One region of the Clostridioides sp. ZZV15-6598 genome, then DNA from elsewhere that is predicted to be linked to it. Evidence: riboswitches for the same ligand, from Rfam matches in the RefSeq annotation. Region 1 holds a riboswitch; each other region holds the start of a gene.
What was found. Region 1 has a riboswitch for glycine ahead of KGF50_RS05075 (GrdX family protein). Riboswitches for the same ligand answer to the same signal wherever they lie in the genome.
Positions count from the first base shown of each region.

Region 2: another riboswitch for glycine. It lies ahead of KGF50_RS14880 (alanine/glycine:cation symporter family protein); the one in region 1 lies ahead of KGF50_RS05075 (GrdX family protein).
Region 3: another riboswitch for glycine. It lies ahead of gcvPA (aminomethyl-transferring glycine dehydrogenase subunit GcvPA); the one in region 1 lies ahead of KGF50_RS05075 (GrdX family protein).

Region 1 is NZ_JAGWCS010000016.1:34,316-37,608, reverse strand. Features, by position in the region: gene KGF50_RS05080 (M3 family oligoendopeptidase) at 1-1,433, shown strand, start outside; glycine riboswitch at 1,752-1,863, shown strand; gene KGF50_RS05075 (GrdX family protein) at 1,967-2,338, shown strand; gene trxB (thioredoxin-disulfide reductase) at 2,435-3,293, shown strand, end outside.
Region 2 is NZ_JAGWCS010000085.1:11,032-14,324, reverse strand. Features, by position in the region: gene KGF50_RS14885 (DNA topoisomerase III) at 1-1,232, opposite strand, end outside; glycine riboswitch at 1,660-1,748, shown strand; gene KGF50_RS14880 (alanine/glycine:cation symporter family protein) at 1,936-3,293, shown strand, end outside.
Region 3 is NZ_JAGWCS010000073.1:11,672-14,964, forward strand. Features, by position in the region: gene KGF50_RS13895 (Na+/H+ antiporter NhaC family protein) at 1-63, shown strand, start outside; tRNA gene KGF50_RS13900 (tRNA-Leu) at 175-255, shown strand; gene KGF50_RS13905 (HXXEE domain-containing protein) at 454-969, shown strand; glycine riboswitch at 1,507-1,611, shown strand; gene gcvPA (aminomethyl-transferring glycine dehydrogenase subunit GcvPA) at 1,818-3,293, shown strand, end outside.

The DNA of each region.
Region 1 (3,293 bases):
ATTCATATTTTTATAATATTATAGTAAATTCAAAATTTAAAACTAATTTAAAAAAAGAATTTGGAGAACAATTTTTTACAATAGTAGATTATTCTTTAAAAAGTTTTTCCAAAGAGATAATAAAGGAATTACAAGAAGAAAATAAATTGTGTTCAGAGTATACTAAACTTTTAGCATCTGCACAGATAATGTTTGAAGGAGAAGAAAGAAACTTATCTGGTATGGGAATATTTATGAGTTCTAAGTCTAGAAAAACAAGGGAATTAGCAAATAAGGCATATTATAATTTCTTTGAAGAAAATGAATCTAAATTTGATGATATATTTGATAAATTAGTTAAACTTAGAGATAAAATAGCAAAAAAACTAGGTTTTGAAAACTTTGTAGAGCTTGGATATATTAGAATGATGAGAAGTAATTACAGAGAAGATAGGATTGAAAATTTTAGAAAACAAGTACTAAAATATATTGTGCCACTAGCTGATGAACTTTATGAAAAGCAAGCTAAGAGAATAGGCTTAGAATCTTTGAGTTACATAGATGAAGACTTAGAATTTTTAACAGGAAATGCAACTTTAAAGGGAAATTCAGAATACATAATTAAAAATGGAAAAAGAATGTATGCTGAGTTATCTAAAGAAACTGATGAATTTTTTAATTTTATGTTAGAAAATGAACTTATGGATTTAGAAACAAAGAAAGGAAAAGGGGCTGGTGGATACTGTACCTATATACCTGACTATAAGTCGCCATTTATTTTTTCTAACTTTAATCAAACATCTGATGATATAGATGTATTGACGCATGAGGCAGGTCATGCATTTCAATTGTATATGTCCAGATGGATTGAGATGCCAGAGATTAATTTTCCGACACTGGATAGTTGCGAAATTCATTCAATGAGTATGGAATTTATAACATGGCCATGGATGGAGTTATTTTTTAAGGAAGATACAGATAAATACAAGTTTACTCATTTATCGTCTGCAATTAAATTTATACCTTATGGAGTAGTTGTTGATGAATTTCAGCATTATATTTATAAAAATCCTAATATCGACAAATCAAAAAGAAAAGAAATATGGAGATTTTTAGAGAAAAAATACTTACCACATAGAAATTATGATGATAATCCTTTTTTAGAACGAGGTTGTTGGTGGTTTAAACAAGGTCACATATTTAAAAATCCTTTTTACTATATAGACTATGCATTAGCTCAAATTTGTGCATTACAATTCTGGGATAAAATGATTAAAGATAAAGAATCTGGATGGAATGATTATATAAACATCTGTAAAGTAGGAGGAACAAAGTCGTTTTTAGATATTGTAAGTATAGGAAATCTATATTCTCCATTTGATAATGAGTGTATAAAATCTGTTATAGATGATGTAAAATCATGGTTTGATGAAATAAATGACATCAATTTGTAAAAAATTATGAGAAATACATTCTGTAAGAGCAAGAATTAAAAAAATATACCTTTCTTACAAAAATGGTTATATTTTTAATTAATCTGAAATAATAAACCAAAAAAGATTTGTACTTAAAAAAAAAAGAAAATACGGGAAATATGTAATATCAACATTTGGAAAAAAAAGTAAAAATGTATACAAAATACATATAAAAAAACTATTGCAAATTTTATAGAATGTTTATATACTTAAGTCAACAGAGATAGAAAAAAGCTATTTATAAAAATAAAAGATAAATTGCTAACTTTTCAATTTTCTGAAAATATAATAATCCGGGCGAAGAGTATGGGAGACTGCTTTATAAAAAAGCGACCGAAGGGACAAATTTAATCTTACATACCCAGAAGATTAAATGAAATTCTCAGGTAAAGATGACTGTATTTGGACGGGTCTCTGAAAATGATTTTAACAGGGAAGACAAATTGGGAGATTTGTTTTTCCTGTTTTTTATTTATCGAGTAATAAATAAAAATTTGAAAGAGAGTAAAAAAATGATAATAATTACAAATAATCCAAAAGTAAAAGAAGAAGTTCAAGACAGAGAAGTTTTATTTAAAGATACAACTTACATTGGAATCTTAGAAACAAGTAGAGATTTGATACATGAAGGATATGAACTTTTATCTCATCCACTATATGGGAGTGTAAAACCAAATGAAACACCTTACAGAACAGTTATACTAAAACAAGGAAATCGTTTGGATATAAACTCTTTAACCTTAATTGAAGAAGCAATCATCACTGCAAGTAAATTTCAGAATAATAAAAAGACTCCAAGATGGACAGAAAGTGTTCAAGATGACTTTAGAGTAATTGACTATGATATATTTTATAATACAATACAAAGAATGCAGTATGAATAAATGAGTTTGTTAAAAAGTTATTAAAAAAGTCTAAATATTAAATATGATTTAATATTAAATAAAAGTAAGAAATTTAATTAGGGAGGATAAGTCAAGATGGAAAATGTGTATGACTTAGTAATAATTGGTTCAGGACCAGCAGGACTTGCAGCAGGTCTTTATGGAGCAAGAGCAAAGATGAAAACTCTAATCCTAGAAAAAGATAAGACTGGTGGGCAAATTGTAATAACACATGAAATTGCAAATTATCCAGGGTCAGTTCCAAATGCAACAGGACCAAGTCTAATAGCTAGAATGGTTGAGCAATGTAAAGAGTTCGGAGCAGAAATGTTAAGAGACAACATTGTAGATACTGAGCTAGATGGAGATATAAAAGTTTTAAAAGGACAAAAGGCAGAATATAGAGCAAAAGCAGTAATAATAGGGACAGGAGCAACACCAAGAAAAATTGGTTGCCCAGGAGAAAAAGAACTTACTGGTAAAGGGGTTTCATATTGTGCAACTTGTGATGCAGATTTCTTTGAAGACTTTGAAGTATTTGTTGTAGGTGGAGGAGACAGTGCATTAGAGGAAGCAATGTACTTAACTAAATTTGCTAGAAAAGTAACGATTGTACATAGAAGACAAGGGTTTAGATGTGCTAAAAGTGTTGAAGAAAAAGCAAAGGCTAATCCAAAGATAGAGTTTTTACTAGATACAGTAATAGAAGAAATAAAAGGTGATGGAATATTAGAATCAGTTGTATTTAAAAACAAAGTTACTGGGGAGACTCATGAATACTTTGCAGATGAAGAAGATGGAACAATGGGAGTATTTGTTTTCGTTGGATTAGATGCTCAAACTGATTTATTCAAAGGGAAAGTTGATATGGATGAAAAAGGTTATATAATAACTGATGAAGATATGAGAACTAATATACCAGGTGTATTTGCAGCAGGTGATTGTAGATCTAAGA
Region 2 (3,293 bases), on a different contig from region 1:
GTCTGTTCATACTCAAAAGGAGGGCTTAACACGGCCAAAAACCTTTTTACGACAATATTATATATTTTTCTTTCTTTATCTGTAAAATCACTCATAAACACTTTTTGCTCTGTTGGTATTATAGCATGATGGTCTGTTACTTTTGAATTATCGACAAAAGACTTATTAGCTGCAATATTACTTTTCAATAATTTATTACAAACCTTGGAGTAATCACTAACATTTACAGCTTTTATTCTATCTTTTAATGTTCCAACAATATCTGAAGTTAGATACCTAGAATCAGTTCTAGGATAAGTAAGCACCTTATGATGTTCATATAGTTTTTGCATTATAGATAATGTTTCTTTTGCTGAAAATCCAAACATTTTATTTGCATCTCTTTGTAATTCTGTTAAATCATAAAGTGCAGGTGAATATTTTTTCTTATATGATTTATTTACTTCAGATATTTTAATATCTAAATCTTTTACTTTTTTTGAGACACCTTCTATCTTTTCTTTACTAAAAGTTGAGGAACTATTGTTTTTATCATTCCAAATAAACTTTATATCTGAGTTGCCCTTTGTTGCAATTATCTCCAATCCATAATACTCTTTAGGCTTAAAATTTCTTATTTCTTCTTCTCTTTTCAATATCATAGCAAGAGTAGGAGTCTGCACTCTTCCACAAGAAAGTTGTGCGTTATATTTTGTTGTTAAAGCTCTAGTTGCATTTATTCCAATAATCCAATCGGCTTCTGCTCGTGCTATTGCTGAATAATATAAATTTTCATATTCTTTACCACTTTTTAATTTTGCAAACCCTTCTTTTATTGCTTTATCTGTACTTGAAGAAATCCAAAGACGTTTTAAAGGTTTTTTTACTTGAGATTTCTCTATTATCCATCTTGCTACAAGTTCTCCTTCTCTCCCTGCATCTGTTGCTATAACTATTTCATCTATATCATTTCTGTTCATTTGAGCCTTTACTGTATTAAACTGCTTTCCACTTTTTTTTATTACAACTGTCTTTAGATACTTAGGAAGTATTGGTAAATCTTCTAAACTCCATGATTTGTATCTTTCTCCATAACTTTCAGGGTCAGCAAGTGTAACCAAATGACCTAGTGCCCAAGTAACAATATACTTTGGCCCTTCTATATATCCATTTTTTTCATTTTTTGAACCCAAAACTTTTGCTATATCTCTTCCCACAGAAGGTTTTTCTGCTAGTACTAATATTTTTCCCATTTTAAAATACTTCCTTTCTCTTTCTTCAATCTTACATTACACTTAAAATCTAAATAAATAGACTTTTTCTTAATATCGTAACTATAATATTACCATAATTAAATCAATTCTAATTAATTATTTAATATTTTCTTATTTTTTTATCCTAAACTTATATTTCACTTAATTTAAACACCTACTATTCTATTTATTTTCACGTATATTCTTTAAATTTATAAGTTTATAATTCGTAATTAGACTTATATTTTTATATCTTTTCCCTATTTTTAAATTTTTCAGTTGACAAAACACAAAAACTTATATTAATATTATTAATACAATAAGCTATGACAAATCAATATCCGGTTAAGATTTTATAGAAGAGTTGCCATATGGCATACCGAAGGAGTAACACTCTCAGGTACTTTTTAAAGTAGGACTGTAAAATTTACGGAACTCTGGAGAGACCCATTATGGGCGCCGAAGGGGCAAGGCATTTGTGCTCAATCTCTCAGGCAAAAGGACAGGGATTATCTACCAAAACTAGTATTATTAATACTTTTATTTTGGTTGCTAATTAGTGTATATCCAGAGCTGAATCTATTTTAGATTTAGCTTTTTTTATTACACTAGAAATTATTAATAAATTATACTAATTTCCTGTCAATTACTTCATTAAAAATTCTATTGATTGTGTAAAGCAAAAAAATGAGGGAGTGTTTTTATGAATCTAATTGATATTTTAAACAAAGTTGATGCTTTTATTTGGGGTCCGCCCCTGTTGGTACTACTAGTTGGTACTGGTATATTACTTACTGTTAGACTTGGAGTTGTACAAATAACAAAACTTCCACGTGCTCTTAAGCTAATATTCTCTGCTGAAAATAAGGGTAGTGGTGATGTTTCAAGTTTTGCAGCTTTATGTACTGCATTAGCTGCTACAGTTGGTACTGGTAATATTGTTGGTGTTGCCACAGCTATTAAAGCTGGTGGACCTGGTGCACTTTTCTGGATGTGGATAGCTGCATTCTTTGGGATGGCTACTAAATACTCAGAAGGTGTACTTGCAATAAAATACAGAACTAAAGATAAAAATGGTCAAGTATCTGGTGGACCTATGTACTACATAGTAAATGGTATGGGTGAAAAATGGAGACCTCTTGCAATATTCTTTGCTATAAGTGGTATATTAGTTGCACTTTTAGGTATAGGTACTTTTACTCAAGTAAATTCAATAACAGACGCTATCAATAATAGCTTTGGAGTAGACCCTAGAATTACAGGTGTTGTACTAGCGTTGTTTGTGGCTTTAGTTGTATTTGGAGGTCTTAAAAGTATCTCTAATGTAGCTACTAAGATAGTACCTTTCATGGCAGTTATCTATATTGTAATATGTGGAATCATTTTAATATCTTATTGGAATAAAATACCTGAAACTTTTGTATTGATAATTAAAAGTGCATTTACACCTACTGCTGCAACTGGTGGTTTTCTAGGTGCAACTATGTCATTAGCAATTAGAAATGGTATTGCCCGTGGTGTATTCTCAAATGAATCTGGTTTAGGTAGTGCTCCAATAGCAGCTGCTGCAGCTAAAACTGAGTGGCCAGCAGAACAAGGGCTTATATCTATGACAGGAACTTTTATAGATACTATTATAATTTGTACACTTACTGGATTCTCTCTTGTAATATCAGGAGTTTGGTCTTCAGACTTAAATGGTGCTGTTATGACTCAAGCAGCTTTTAATGGTGCTATTCCTACATTTGGACCAATATTACTTACAGTTAGCTTAACATTATTTGCATTCACTACAATTTTGGGGTGGAGTTATTATGGGGAAAGATGTTTTGAATTCCTATTTGGTGTAAAAGGTATGAATGGATATAGAACTGTATTTGTAGCTATGGTATTATTAGGTGCATTCTTAAAATTAGAAGTAGTTTGGATAATTGCTGATATTGTAAATGGACTTATGGCAATACCTAACCTAATAGCTTTACTTGCACTATCACCTATAATAGTATCTGAAACTAAAAAATACTTTGAATATATAAATTCTCCAGAAAATCAACTAAAAAG
Region 3 (3,293 bases), on a different contig from region 1:
TTTGTAGGTATTCAAATTATAGGAAAGAGAGTAGATGAAGCAGAAATAGAACTTGCAGAATAAGGCTGTAAATGAATTTCACCTTTTATTATCATTATTTTGTTTATTTTTAGATAATTTTAAAAAGTTATTGAAAATAATAGCGAAATATAGTAAAATAAAAGAGTGATATAAGCGGATGTGGCGGAATTGGCAGACGCACTAGACTTAGGATCTAGCGCCATTGGCGTGGGGGTTCGACTCCCTTCATCCGCACTTTACAGTACTTAGTTGTGCTGAAAAAAACTGGGGTTGCTGGCTTTCGGAGTGGGCTATCCCGTTTTTATTTTTTGATATATGTGATAGATTAGCACTTTAATATGAAGTGCTTTTTTTATAGGTGAAAAATAGTATATTCATTCATTTACGCTTGATTATTATTCATCTATTAAATAGACTTTGCAGGAGGATGTTATGGAAAAATACATATGGTTGTTTCCGTTACTTTTTATTTTCCATGATATGGAAGAGATAATAGGTTTTGGAATATGGCTTAAAAAAAATAAATCAATGCTTGATAAGAAGTATCCATTCATAAGTAAAAATTATGAAAATTATAGCACTGAGGGTATGGCATTTGCTGTATTTGAAGAACTTATTCTATGCCTTATTTTCTGTATACTTGCAGTTATAACGGATAATCAGTATGTATATCTATTATGGTTAGGTAGTTTTATCGCATATACTTTGCATTTGATAATTCACATAGGACAGTCAATCATAATAAGAAAATATATACCTTCACTCATTACCAGCATTATATGTCTACCAATAAGCATTTGGTGTATAAGTAAGAGTATTTATATACTTGATTGTGAAATAAGTACAACAATTCTGTATAGTATGATTGGTATTATAATTGTGGCATTGAATTTAAAGTTTGCACAGTCATTGATTGGAAAGTTTACAAAGTGGATGTCAAACATATAAATGTCAGTTTATTGACTAGTTGAAGTAATCAAAAATTGGAATTTTGTAGTATTAATATTATGGAAATACTATAAGTAGCGTACTAAAAATCGGAAAGAACAGACAATAGTGATTTACAGTTATAGCAATTTATTTTAAAAGTATAAAATGACTAAAATTTTAAGAAATATGCAAATCATATAACCATTCAATAGTTGAAGTTTTACTAAAGATATTCTATTTTAAAAATCTTATTTTTCACAAGTTTAAAATTGCAAACGATTTCATCAAGTGTATGAATATACTTTTAACATGTTATAGTAAATCTCAATACAAATTTACATTTGGTTCTTTGTGTGTTATTTTAATAATAAATTAAGTGAAAATGTTATTTTGCATTAATATATAATATCTTTGCAGAAGAGTGAATAATATAAAAGAGAAATAATTGATAATAAAAACTTAACAAAAAAATTAATACATAAAAAAAAATAAATATAATGTGTTGACATTTGATTTAAATATTCATAAAATAAAATTGAAAATAAATATTTCCAAGTGAGATTAGCGAGAGAGACCTTTATACAAAAAGGCGCCGAAGAAGAAATTTAAGAAATGCCAATCCTTAGAGAAGCTTTCAGGCAAAAATATCGCTAATTGATGGGACTCTGGAGAGACTTAAGTTAAATACTATAAGTCACCGAAGAAGCAGAATAATATTAAATTATTAAATCTTTCAGGTATACAAACAGGGATATATAGGCTAGGGTTATTTCCTATGCTTATATATTTTTTTTATGGGAAAATACAGGACATAATGGTAAAGTTGCTTAAATATAATAGGTTTAATTTTATAGGGAGGGTTATATATGAATGGATTAAAAAGAGTGCCTTTGTATAATACACACAAAGAGCTTGGTGCAAAGCTTGTTGAATTTGCTGGTTGGGAAATGCCTTTAGAATATGAAGGAATAAACAAAGAGCATGAAATGGTTAGAAAAAGTGCAGGTATATTTGATGTATCTCACATGGGAGAAGTAGAAGTAAAAGGAGTAGAATCAGAAAAATTTATACAAAACCTAGTTACAAATGATATAAGTGTATTAAAAGTCAATGACATCATATATACTCCTATGTGCTATGAAAATGGTGGAGTAGTTGATGATTTATTAATATATAAGTTTGGGGAAGAAGATTATTTGTTAGTAATAAATGCAGGAAATATAGACAAAGATGTTGACTGGATAATGAAGCAAAGTGAAGGGTATAAAGTAAATATAAAAAATATATCTAATGAAGTTTGTCAATTAGCAGTTCAAGGGCCTAAAGCAGAAAAAATTCTTCAAAAAATCACAGACATAAATTTAGAATCAATAAAATTTTATAAATTAATGTCAGAAATAAAAGTGTATGGATACCCTTGTTTAGTTTCGAGAACAGGATATACTGGAGAAGATGGTTTTGAAATATATTGCAAAAATGAACATGTAAAATTAATTTGGGATGAAGTCCTAAAAGTTGGAGGAGAAGACATATGTCCAGCTGGCCTAGGTTGTAGAGATACTTTAAGATTTGAAGCAGCCCTACCTCTATATGGACATGAAATAAATGAACACATATCTCCACTTGAAGGCGGATTATCTATTTTTGTAAAAGTAAATAAGGAGTCATTTATTGGCAAATCAATCTTAGCAGAAGAAAAAGAAAATGGGATTAAAAGAAAATTAGTAGGATTTGAAATGCAAGGTAAAGGGATGCCTAGAAATGGATATGATATAAAAATTGGAGATAAAACAGTTGGTTTTGTAACTACTGGGTGTGCATCTCCAACAACAGGAAAAATCTTAGGAATGGGAATTATAGATGCTGAATATGCAAAAGTAGGAAATGAAATAGGTATAGCCATTAGAAAAAAAGTTGTTCCTGCTATAACAGTTAAGAAGCCTTTTTATAAAAAACAATATAAAAAAGATAATGTTGTAGTAAATAAAGAAAATAAATTTTCATATATACCTGCCACAAATGAAGATAAGGAAAAAATGTTAAAAGTAGTTGGATTAAACTCAATTGATGAATTATTTTCAGATGTACCAGATGAACTAAAATTAAAAAGAGATTTAAATCTAGATAGTGGAAAATCTGAATTAGAAGTTAGTAAAATAGTAAAAAGGTTGTCAGAAGAAAATTTAAGTCTAGAAGATTTGACTTGTTTTCTTGGAGCAGGTGCATATGACCATTATATCCCATCAATTATAAAACATATAACTTCAAGGTCAGAATTTTATACAGCATATACTCCATATCAAGCAGAAATAAGTCAAGGAACTTTACAAGTAGTGTTTGAA